DNA from 4 places in the Clostridium sp. HMP27 genome. Region 3 is predicted to be linked to each of the others. Evidence: riboswitches for the same ligand, from Rfam matches in the RefSeq annotation. Region 3 holds a riboswitch; each other region holds the start of a gene.
What was found. A riboswitch is a leader RNA that binds a small molecule or an ion and turns the genes downstream of it on or off. The one in region 3 is predicted to bind cyclic di-GMP.
Positions count from the first base shown of each region.

Region 1 (3,220 bases), on a different contig from region 3:
TTAAAATAGTTAAAAAAAACAGCTATTCACATATGCTGCTCAATAAGAATGATAATTTAAGAAACTATAAATTATGGAAGCTTAGTAAACAAAATGATTTATACAACGTAGGCAAGATTATGTATTTTATGGCTACTGGAAAGATGCCGCGTACAGTGTTAGATATTTTTATAGAAGATAATTATCCAGAGAATATAGATAAAAATTTAAAAAACATAATATATAAATGCTTTGAAGGAAATGATAAAAATACATATTTTTCAGTTGAGGATCTTAGTAGAGAAATTTCCATGGAAATATTAAGAGGTATTAAACATAGAGAAATTATTGATTTGAGAAATTTAAATGCTGAATTGGCAGTTGGTAGACAAAGAAAAAAAGTAAAAGTAAGATCTAATAAAACTATAGATTTTTGTAAAGGGTTGGGTTATTTAAAAGACATTATAGGAAGAACAGGAGCAAAAGACATTTTGACTTTTGTAAGAAGTCATATTTTATAAAAAGATTCAAAGAGCATCAATAAACATTGATGTTGATTTATATAAAATAGTTTGTAATAAGATTCCTTTAAAAATAATATAATTTAATAAAAATATAGGGGGATTTTATTATGGATAATTTAATAACATTAGACTATCTTTCAACATTCGGAGGTATGGTGGCTGTAGTTGTACTTATTACTGAATTTACAAAAGATTTAATTGACAAGGTATTTAAAGGGCTGCCTACAAAATATGTAGCTTTTATATACTCATTAATACTTATTATAGGATATCAAATTATGTCGGGTACATTTGATATATCTAAGCTGTTATTAACTTTTATTAATGCTATTTTAATTACCATGACAGCACAAGGTGGTTATGAATGGGTATTCAAACCTATAGAAGAAAAATCACATAAAAGTAAATAAATTAGAAAATGAGAGAAATCATTAAGGACGGAAAAATTAAATATCCGACTTTAATGATTATTTTTTTTGTTAGTAATGTATGAGTTGATTAATGATTTAAGTATTATGTTATTTGGTTTAGTAACAACGATAAAATTTTGAATTTAAATATAAAAGTTTGGTAAAATTAAAAAATTTACAAAATATAAAAATCAAATATATGTCGAAAAGTTTTGTACCAAAAGGTATTGTGTAAAATATACTTAAATGGTATAATTTACACAAGTATGTTTAAATTGTGTGGAAATACTTAATCATTAGAAATAAAAATATATACATTAATTTAAGAGGGCAAACTTATCGAAAGATAAGGACGCAAAGCCAAGGGCCTAAATTGAAAAAAATATGGCAGCCGGTTGCATAGTGTTGTTAGTAACCCCTTTTATTTGTGTTTTTCAAATAAAAGGGGTTTTTATTTTTGAAAGGAGGTATTAAAGATGTTAGAAAAAATATATTAATTTCAAACTGAAAAATAGAAATATATCAAAAGCAAAATAATTAGCATGAGACGGGGGCATCAGAATGAAAAGAATTAGAATTAAGAATATTAAAAGTTCTAAGAGTGTCAAAACAAAGATGATAGTATGCTTTTCCATATTGATTTTATTTTCCTCTATTTCGCTAGGGGTGATTTCTATAGTTAGAGCCAGCAATTCTCTTACTGTAGAAGCAGAAAAATCACTGCTTTCTCTATCCAAGGAAGGATCAAAAGTAATACAAAGTAGAATTGAAGTTCAAAAAAAGGCTTTGGAGATGATAGCACTAAGATCAGACATTCAAGGTATGGATTGGAAGATTCAGCAGCCTATACTAAAAAGGCAAGTACAAAGAGCAAATTTTCTTGACATTGCTATTGTTGGTCTTGATGGAACTGCTCATTATTCAAATGGAACAACTAGTAAATTAGGTGATAGAGATTACGTGAAAAAAGCTTTAAATGGTCAAGTAAATGTATCTGACTTGTTAGTTAGTCGTGTGACAAATGAGATTGTTCTTATGTATGCTGCTCCCATTGAAAGGGATGGGAAAGTAGTTGGAGCTTTAATAGGTCGTAGAAATGGGGATTCTGTAAGCAAAGTTATAGATGATACTGGATATGGTAAAGAAGGATACGGCTATGTCATTAATAGCAATGGAACAGTAGTTGGTCATCCAGACAGAGAGAAGGTCTTAAATCAATACAATCCAATTAATGAAGCAAAAAATGATGAAAATCAGAAATCAGTAGCAACAATGATTGAAAAGGTACTTCAGGAAAATACGGGAGTTAGTTCCTATTCTTTTAATGGGAATGATATGTACGCTGGGTATGCTCCTATTGAAGGTACTAACTGGATGCTTATTATCACTGCTAATCAAAAGGAAGTTTTGTCTGAGGTTCCGAAACTAATAAGTGTTATCGTGTCAGTTATGTTTATTGTTTTGGTAATAAGCATCATTATTACATATTTAATCGGCAGTTCAATTGTAAAACCTATTATTAAAATAGTAAAACAATCAGAAAAGATAGCTAATTTGGATATTACTGAGGATATTTCTCAAAATTATATAAATAAAAAAGATGAAATTGGAACTTTAGCCACTGCATTACAAAATATAATTAATAGCCTTAGAGAAATAATTAAAGAAATAGGGAATTCTTCAGAACAAGTGGCTAGTGCTTCGGAAGAATTGACAGCTGCATCACAACAATCCGCCACTGCTGCAGAAGAGGTTTCCAAAACTGTTGAGGAAATAGCAATGGGTGCTTCAGAGCAAGCACGAAATACAGAAACAGGTTCTTTAAAGGCTGATTTGTTAGAAAAAACTATTGAAAAAGATCAAAGTAATATGCAAAATTTAAATGCTGCTTCAAATAAGGTAACAGAGGTTGTTGAAGAAGGATTAAGAGAAATAGATAAACTATCTAAAATAACTGAAGAAAGCAATAATGCAACAAAAGGGATTTTTGAGATTATATTAAAGACAAATGATAGTTCTATTAAAATTGGACAAGCAAGTGATGTAATTGCCTCCATAGCAGAACAAACTAATTTGTTGGCTCTAAATGCAGCTATAGAAGCTGCAAGAGCAGGAGAAGCAGGTAAGGGGTTTGCGGTAGTTGCAGAGGAAATAAGAAAGTTAGCTGAGCAATCGTCAACTTCTACAAAGGATATTGATAAAATTGTTAATGAATTGCAAAGGAATGCTGAAGATGCTGTAAGTACAATGAAAAGGGTATCAGTCATAACTGATGAGCAGACAAATAGTGTAATCAATAGCAAAGAT
Region 1 is NZ_JMFY01000003.1:100,859-104,078, forward strand. It holds gene DP68_RS03040 (hypothetical protein) at 1-500, shown strand, start outside; gene DP68_RS03045 (hypothetical protein) at 611-913, shown strand; cyclic di-GMP riboswitch class I at 1,233-1,316, shown strand; gene DP68_RS03050 (methyl-accepting chemotaxis protein) at 1,475-3,220, shown strand, end outside.
Region 1: it holds a riboswitch for cyclic di-GMP, as region 3 does, so the genes downstream of both, DP68_RS03050 (methyl-accepting chemotaxis protein) here and DP68_RS10920 (methyl-accepting chemotaxis protein) in region 3, are expected to answer to the same signal.

Region 2 (3,220 bases), on a different contig from region 3:
TATTACTAATATAATTGGCTTAAACATATTTAACTGATTCATCCAATTATCATTAGCTTTTAATATTGATTTATAAACGACTCTAAACATTACCACTTCTAATAGCACTAGTACTGTAAATATTACAATATAGCCCCATTTCACTTCTTTATATAAGCCTAAGAGCTTCATACCTGCAAATGTTATACCTGCTAACAAGGCACTTATAGAATAGAGAATTAAAACAAATCTTAAAGTTTTCTTTTGATAATTGCTCACAATCCCATCATTATTAGCCATAAATTATCCTCCGTTTAATTACATATTTTTGTACAATAAGTTTCTTAATATTTAATAATAATTTTGCTAGCATTTATATAATAATGCAGTCATTATATATCCACCAGCTACCGAACAAAATACTAGTATATCGTCTTTATTAAACTTCTCTTTTCTTACTCTGTCATCTAAAGCCATGATAGGGCTTGTACACCCAGTATACCCATATTTATCGCCGACAAATGTTGCCTTATTTAAAGAAGCTTCTAACTTGTTTAATGTTAATTCTATATCAGATTTAGAAAACTGGGACATGAAATAATGTGAAACGTCCTTTGGTTTGTATTTATTTTCTTTTAATAACTCAGTAATTAATTCTGTCCATTTGTCTGAAAGAAATCCAAAATCAAATGGGTTCCATGCCATTTTTTTATCATGTGCTTTAATAGCACTTGGTACATTAGATAAACCACATGCAGGAAATCTAATGGTTTCATTATATGTATCATCTGTAAATACTCTGGAGCCTAATAACCCTCTTTCTTGATTTTCTTCCTTTACCTCTAATACAACAGCCGCTGCACCATCTGCAAGACATGAATAAACAACCATATCATCTTCACGAGCAAAAGGACTTATAAGCATTGAGCCAACAACTAAAATTCTTTTATATTTTTTATCAGTTTTTAAATACTTTGACGCGATATCTATACCAGTAAGCATACCTACACAGTCATTATTTACGTCAAATACATTAGTAACATTTTCTGCTTGTAACTTATTTTTTAATATTAATGCACAACATGGAGTTAAATATTCTGGCGTATCAGAAACTGCTATTATGGCATCAATATCCGATGACGTTAAACCAGCATTTGAAAGAGCATTTTTAGCAGCCTCTACTCCCATGCTTATACTTGTTTCATTTTTACTAGCTAAAGTTCTTGAACTTCTTCCAAGCTTTTTCATGAGTCCGGCTACATGCTTTTCTGACCCATATCGTTTAAAATGGTTAATGTAGTATTCATTCTTGACTAGCCTCTTGGGGTGATAACTCCCTATTCCTCTTATATAAACATTTTTAAACATAATTATGGCCTCCCTGATTTTATGATATTTAAAAACAAAAAATGCTAAAGAAGCCTTTGCTACAAGGGCACCTTTAGCACTTTATTATAAACTTTATTCATAAAACACTGTTCTATTAAAATACTTTGGCAACCTGGCAATCATCGGATTGATAATTCATCCATTAGACCCATAGCTTTGCGTCCCTACTTTTCAATAGGTTTGCTATTTTCAATATTTATTTGGATTTCACTAACATATTTTACATGAATTTAATGCACAAGTATATAATCGGCATTATTTACTACTTCTTTAGTATATTTTATTGATTGTACTATTATTATACAACTTCTATACATATCTAATGCCTAACAAAACTTATTAAAATATAATAAAAAACTCATCAGTATCTGTTGAATGGTAGTTTTTCAAGTTTATTTATATTAGAGATTGGAAGATATTAGTGCATACGTATCGTTAGAAATAAATTCAGAATTAATGAGCATTCCATTTTCATATGTTTTTCTTATGACTTTCACTTTATAGACACTATCATTCCTATTCACATCGTTTTCAATTACATATACTTTCTTACTTAAATCAGAATTTGAAAAAATATTAATATATAAATTTCCATTCTCAGTATGTCCCTCTATATATATTGGATAGTTAAGCGTATTTACAAACTTAAAATCTATGTTTTGCCAATCAACTGTAGCATCAAGTCCAAGCTCTACATAAGAAGATGGTAATGAATGATTTATTCTCTCTATATTTTGTATTCCTGCTTTTAAGATTGCATTATATAGGGTAGATGACACCTGACAAATACCTCCACCTATCCCTGATTCAATTTTATTATCAATTATAACTGGGGCTTCCATATATCCTCGCTCTTTCGTTCTCTCTCCTACTACATCATTAAAACTAAAAGTCTCACCTGGCATTAAAATTGTACCATTTATAGCATTAATACAAACCTTAATATTATTAACTCTCATAAAAGATGACGATTTAAAACTTGTACTAAACGACGATATGCACGTATTAATACCAGAAAGTTCAGACTTTTTAATTTCAGCTTCTACCTCTTTAACAGGCGCCTTTATATAAATATCACCGCTTGTTCCTGATTCTATCATACTCTTAATATACTCATAAAGTTTTTCTTTTTCAACTATGGCACCTTTTATATCATCTTGTATTTGTATTTTACTTTCAGTATTCATTTTTATTATTGCATTTATAGGATTTTTATTGATTTCTTTTTCAATTTTACTTATGAATGCCCTAATTACTCCGTCATCACAAGTAAAATCTAAATTATATGCCTTATTACTACCAAGATTTATAAGTTCATGCTGTTTAATTATATTTAAATCCTTTCCAAAGCTAAATGCTTTATCAATGGCACTATCAATACTGTAACTTTTAATTAATTGAAGCTTGTTTATAGAGTAAGTTTTACCATCAATTGTTACATATAGTTTCTTGTTATATATATTATCTATGTATTGAGTATTAATTATATTTCTTGCTTCTTCCTTAGTTTTACCCCCCAGATCAATATCAGCTATTTTTATATCACTATAAATCAACTGACTCCATCTCTCATTTTCCATATTTAATCCCCATACAAAACCAATTATTAAACCTAAAAAACTTGAGATAAACTGGAATACTAAAATCTTAAAACCTAAAGTAACACGATATTTTCCCTTCATCATTCCCTCATATTTCATCCTAAAATTAAAAATATATTACAAATCTATTTTGAAAAAAAGTTTATAATTTCGCCTATTTTTTGGGATTCGTATTTAATTTCATATATTTGCTCTTCTAACATATTTTCATTAATTTTTATTTGTTCTTGATAATCATTAATTAAACTTGA
Region 2 is NZ_JMFY01000018.1:314,721-317,940, forward strand. It holds gene DP68_RS10665 (methyl-accepting chemotaxis protein) at 1-279, opposite strand, end outside; gene DP68_RS10670 (ketoacyl-ACP synthase III) at 346-1,347, opposite strand; cyclic di-GMP riboswitch class I at 1,472-1,563, opposite strand; gene DP68_RS10675 (VanW family protein) at 1,770-3,053, opposite strand; gene DP68_RS10680 (hypothetical protein) at 3,095-3,220, opposite strand, start outside.
Region 2: it holds a riboswitch for cyclic di-GMP, as region 3 does, so the genes downstream of both, DP68_RS10670 (ketoacyl-ACP synthase III) here and DP68_RS10920 (methyl-accepting chemotaxis protein) in region 3, are expected to answer to the same signal.

Region 3 (3,220 bases):
CTTTTAATCCCTCATTAACAACTTCTATTACCTTATTTGAAGCATTATTTAATGCTTTTACATGCTCTTGATCTTTTTCAATTATTTCTCCTAATAGAGCAGCCTCTGAAGAACCATTTTCTGTACTTCGTGCTTGATCAGATGCTCCCATTGCTATTTCTTCAACTGTTCTTGACACTTCCTCTGCAGAGCTTGCTGATTGTTGTGAAGTGGCTGTCAATTCTTCTGAAGCAGCAGACACTTGTTCTGCTGAATTACTTATTTGACTAATAATTTCTCTAAGACCATTAATTATATCTTGAAGCGCTTTTGCTAAGGCCCCAATTTCATCTTTCTTCTTAAGAAATATTTCAGGAATATCTTCTGTAACATCCAGATTAGCTATTTTTTCAGAATGTTGTATAGTTGCAATGATTGGTTTTACCATTGAATTGCTAATTAAATATGTAATGGCAATACTTATTAATAAAATAACAATCGTAACTATAATATTTGTTGCTTGTAATGCAGGAATTGCAGATAAAACTTCTTTTTGATTCGCAGTAATAATTAGCATCCAGTCAGTACCTTCAATAGGTGAATATCCAGCATACAAATCCTTTCCCTCAAAAGAATAATCACTAATTCCAGTCTTTTCTGTCAATGCTTTTTCGAGCAATGCCGCTACTGACTTCTGACTTTCATCGTTCTTTGCTTCCTCAATTGGATTATATTGATTTAACACCTTTTCTCTATCTGGATGCCCAATCACAGTTCCATTGATATTAATTATGTAGCTATATCCTTCATTACCATACCCTATATCATCTGCACTGTTACTTAAGGAAATTCCATCTCTACGGCCTACCAATGCCCCTACAACTTTACCTCCATTTTTAATAGGAGTAGCATACATTAATACAGGTTCATTGGTTACACTGCTAACTAACAAATCAGATATGTTAGTTTCACCACTTAAAGCTTTTTTTATATAATCTCTATCACCTAATTGGCTGGTTGTTCCATCACTATAATAGGCAGTACCATCAAGATGAACAACAGCAATATCAATAAAATTTGTTCGTTCTATTTGCCTTTGCAGCACAGGTTTTTGTATCTTCCAATCCATGCCTTGGATATCTGCTCTCAATGCTATCATTTCCAATGTTAGCTTTTGAGTTTCAATTCTACTTGCTATTACTTTTGATCCTTGAATAGCTAGTGAGCTAAGTGACTTTTCTGCTTCTTTTCTAAGAGAATTGCTTGCTCTTTGTAAAGAAATAATACTCAAAGCAGTAGATGACAATAAAATTAATATAGAAAAGTAAACAATTAGCCTTGTTTTAATACTTTTCATTTCAAATCTCCATTTGAATCCTTTTTCATTTTTCATTCTAAACCCTCCATTTAATTCTTTAAATCGATAGATCAATACATGATGTAAAACTTTATGAAAATAAACCCCCTTTATTTTTTAAAACACAAATAAAAGGGGGTTGCTTAGCAATATTGTGCAGCTGGCTACCATACTACATGTTACTTTGTAACTTAGGCCCTTGGCTTTGCGTCCTTACCTTTCGGTAAGTTTGCCCTTTTAATTAATGTATGTAATTTTTTATTTTTGGTAATTTATTATTTATGCTACATTTTTATATAATGTCTTATGTTTTAAAAGGCAAATAGGTTTATTTATTGGATACTAATGTAAAATATTCCTTTTACCTCCCAAGTTATATTATAACAAATTATGTTATAATGCAACATTTTTAGAGTATATTCTACAAATAATGATAATTTTATCACATATTAACATCAAAATCTGTATAGAATAGTACACAATAGCCTTTTGTATATAACTGCTTCTACTCAATGCACAATATAATAAAAAAATTGTGAACAAGTGCCGCGTAAACTCTGCACTTTATCCACAATTTTTATCACAAATTCATTTTATATATTAGATATCAATCTAACTTTGTACATAATTCAATTATATTAATTAATAATTTTGTTGTCCAAATTTATATTAACTTTGTTCTTTCCATTAGCATCTTAATCTTAACTGTTTGTTCTTCATTTGCTTGAATGAATGGAATCGTACAATATTCCTCCATTTCGATTCCTCTTAAAATCATTGCTTTCTTAACGATAGGAATAAATGGCGTCCCTATATCGTAAATTGCCATCATTTCATTAATTGTCTTTTGAACTTCGCAAGTCTTTTCAAAGTTTCTTTCATCGATAGCCTTTACCCAAGCAGAACATACCTCAGGTGCAAGGTTTGAAAGTCCACCAATGCATCCAGCTCCACCACTTAAGATATTATGCGCAAAGTTTTCATCAAAACCTGAGAAAACTTCGAAATCTGGGAACTCTTTATTCATTGTAGTTATAAGAGCTCTTGTATGGCCCATTTCTGTAACTGTGTCCTTATATCCAACGATATTTTTATGCTTTCTTACTAAACTTAAAGTAAGTTCTGGTGTTAAATCATATCCAGTTCTATCTGGGAAGTTATATAAATAAATATTTGCCTTAGTTCCATCTGCTACCATATCATAAAAAAGTTCAATACTTTCTCTTGAAAGACTGAAGTAATATGGGCTAATAATCATAACTGCATCTGCACCTACTTCATGAGCATAATTTGAAAGCTCTATAGTTTCATCTGCAGACATACAGCTTGTACCAATAAAAACTTTAGTTCTCTTATTAACATATTCTACAGCAAGCTTAATAAGTTCTTTTTTCTGCTCCATAGTCATTGTAAAGAACTCACCAGTACTTCCCATTACAACAATACCATCTATTCCACCATTTATTAAATGATCATAAACATTTTTATTTGCCTGATGATCAATATTTCCATCTTTATCAAATGCAGTAACCACAGGGGTTAACCATTTTGCTTTCATAAATATATACACTCCTTTTATTATTTCTTAAAATGCTTCTCATTCTACTATATTTCTTAATACACCAATATTTTGAACTTCACATTCTACTACATCTCCAGCTTTCATAAAGCGTGGAGGCTTAAATCCCAATCCAACACCAGCGGGAGTTCCTGTAGCAATTATGTCTCCAGGTTCTAAAGTAATCCCATTAGAAATTTCAGATATTATAGATGGGATATCCGCTAGAAAATACTTAGTGTTAGAGCTCTGTCTTAATTCCCCATTCACTCTGCTGCAAACATTTAGTTCAATCGGAAATGGTATTTCGCTTTTATGCACTATAG
Region 3 is NZ_JMFY01000019.1:874-4,093, reverse strand. It holds gene DP68_RS10920 (methyl-accepting chemotaxis protein) at 1-1,336, opposite strand, end outside; cyclic di-GMP riboswitch class I at 1,489-1,580, opposite strand; gene DP68_RS10915 (dihydrodipicolinate synthase family protein) at 2,001-2,894, opposite strand; gene DP68_RS10910 (fumarylacetoacetate hydrolase family protein) at 2,934-3,220, opposite strand, start outside.

Region 4 (3,220 bases), on a different contig from region 3:
AAAAAGGATGGTTTGATATTGATAAGTAATTTAAAATTGACAATATATAATTGATAATACATAATCATAATGGGAAATCTAAGTAAAACCTATTTATTAAAATTGAAATTGCTAATTAAAGGTGGAGATATATATGTATAAACTAATTGCAACGTCTACTTTTGGACTTGAAAAGGTAGTAGCTGATGAATTAAAAGAATTAGGATATGATAATTTAACTATAGAAAATGGAAAAGTAACCTTTGAAGGGGACGAAATGGATATAGTGACCTGCAACATGTGGCTTAGAACTGCAGAGAGAGTTCTTATAAAAATGGCAGAATTTAAAGCGGAATCTTTTGAAGAGCTTTTTCAGGGAACTAAAGAAGTGGAGTGGGGAGACATAATACCTATAACAGGGTTTATGCATGTTACTGGTAAGTCGGTTAAATCTAAACTTTATAGTGTGCCTGACTGTCAATCTATTGTAAAAAAGGCTGTAGTTGAATCTATGAAAAGAAAATATAGAATGGACACATTTCCTGAAAGTGGAGCAGAGTATAAAATTGAAGTGGCAATACTTAAAGATATTGTTACATTAACTATAGATACATCAGGACCAGGATTACATAAAAGAGGATATAGAGAACTTGCAGGAGAAGCTCCTTTAAAGGAAACATTAGCAGCAGCATTAGTACTTTTAAGTAAATGGGAACCTTCAAGAGTGCTTGCAGATCCTCTTTGTGGTTCAGGAACTATAGCCATCGAAGCTGCAATGATTGGAAGAAATATAGCACCAGGACTTAATAGAAGCTTTGTATCAGAACAATGGGATATAATAGATCAGGGCTTATGGGATGATATAAGAAAGCATGCTAAAAATTCAATTAATAATAAGGAATTCAGAATACTTGCTTCTGATATAAATGGAAGATTATTGGCTACTGCAAGAGCAAATGCTATAAAAGCAGGAGTTGAGGAAAATATATTCTTTCAAAAGATGGATGTAAGAGATTTTAGTAGTAAGAAAAGATATGGCTTTATAGTAACAAATCCTCCTTACGGCGAGAGAATTGGGGAAGAGAAAGAAGTTGAAGAGCTATACAAGGTTATGGGAAAGGTTTTTACAGATTTAAATGATTGGTCATATTTTGTACTTACCTCTCACCCTAAATTTCAAGAGTTATTTGGTGAAAAATCAAATAAAAATAGAAAGCTTTATAATGGAAGAATTCAATGCTATTATTATCAGTACTTAGGAGCAGAGCCTGAGAAAAAAAGATAACTTTTGAAGATAAGCAATTATATTAATACTAATTTTATAAATATATAAGTTATAATCGTAAAAAAAGGTAGTATAAAACATAATGTTTTTATACTACCTTTTAATAATATAATTGTAAGATTTTTATCAACAATAGGTCAATATATTCTACAAGCTTGTAACAGTATTGTCACAAAAATGTAACATTCTTATAATAAATTTAATTTATTTGTCAAGGTATACAAAGAAATGACGGAAAAAGCTTATAGAGCTAAATGGAAAAAATGGTTATAATTAGGATATCGGGAGTGATGATATGCATTCTTTATTTGGGCACTTAGAATGCAAAGAGCTAGTAGTGCACCCTACCGACTGAGAAATCAGGCGGTTTTTTGCGTATTTAAAATAATGTTAAAAGCTTTAAACTGCTACAAGAGAGGGGCCAATAAATGATCCATGAAAAACGAATAGAACAAGTTAAAAGTGCTGGTAATTCTTTTTCGATAGACAGAAAAAAGCTATGGACAAGTTATGGAAGTAAATTTGTAAATAAATTAAACAAAATATTTTCTTTAAATTATATTAAAAGTATTGGATTAAGAAGTGAAATAGATACTATTAGATATATTATGGACTTGTATTTAATGGTTGAAGAATTTAAATGTAATGATAGTTTGAAAAATATAATTGAAGTTTTTGTTGATTATACAAGAATGATAACTAGGAGTAGCTTAAGTTTTTTCTGGTTAAAAAGTAATATCGAAGAAGATATCTTTATGGTAAATACAGAAAAACATAATTTGAAATTAAACCTAGAGATTAAAAGTAAAATGGAAAGTTTATATGCCAATCTAAAGGATATGGAAATTTTATTTGAAGTGAAAATTTGTAATGAAACTTATTTAATTTCTGTAGTTAAATCAGTATCTAAAATTTATGGAATTCTAGGAATTAAAAAAGATAGTTTTGTAAATAACTCTAGTGCTTATGAAAAGCAATTGAAATTTTTATCCGAATTAAGTACTAGAACTTTTGAAAGACTTAGAATAGAGAGAAGTTTAAATCACATAATGATTACAGAAGAACAAAATCGAATTGCAAATGAACTACATGATACTGTATCTCAGGAACTATTTAGTATGGTATGTGGTGTTCATAATGTAATCAATAATTTAGATAATATGACTGAAGAAGAAGTAAAGGAAAACTTAGAATTTGTTAAAAGTACAGCCAGATATTCCTTGGGCGAACTTAGAAATGCAATATATAAGTTAAGCTCAAAAAAGAAAAAGGAACAAAGCTTTCGGCTAGAAATTGGAGAGTATTTAAATTGTTTATCAAATTTAAATTGTGTAAAGACAAATCTTAAGATTAAAGGTGATGAGTATACTATACCATGTTATTTGAAGCAAGCTTTATATAGAATAGTATGTGAAGCATCAGGAAATGCAATTCGACATGGTAAATGTACTATCTTAAATATTGATTTAATAATTGAAAATGATTTAATTAAAGTTTCTATTATAGATAACGGCATAGGATTTAATTACATTAAGCTTGATACAGAAAAAAGCTTAGGGCTTGGAATTTACAATATGCAAAGTCTAACAAAAGGATTAAATGGTAAATTCCAAATAAATAGTAAATGGGATAAAGGGACGGCTATTAATATAATTATACCTAAGTTATATATTATATCTAATGATGAGGAGGAAGTTCTATTATGAAAGTAGTTGTTATAGATGACCACCCATTAGTAATAAAAGGTTTAAACACAATTTTAGCACTAGAGAAAGAAATAGAGGTAGTGGGTGAGGCATTTGATGTAAAAAATGGAGTAGAAATTATCAAAAGTACTAGGCCAGATATAGCTCTCATTGATTTAAGACTCGGAATAAGCTCAGGACTGGATATAATATCTAGGTTGGAGAGAGAAAAATGTAACTGTAAATTCGTAATTCTAACTACTTCAGCTAG
Region 4 is NZ_JMFY01000035.1:39,604-42,823, reverse strand. It holds gene corA (magnesium/cobalt transporter CorA) at 1-29, shown strand, start outside; gene DP68_RS15440 (class I SAM-dependent RNA methyltransferase) at 134-1,264, shown strand; cyclic di-GMP riboswitch class II at 1,539-1,622, shown strand; gene DP68_RS15435 (histidine kinase) at 1,693-2,970, shown strand; gene DP68_RS15430 (response regulator transcription factor) at 2,967-3,220, shown strand, end outside.
Region 4: it holds a riboswitch for cyclic di-GMP, as region 3 does, so the genes downstream of both, DP68_RS15435 (histidine kinase) here and DP68_RS10920 (methyl-accepting chemotaxis protein) in region 3, are expected to answer to the same signal.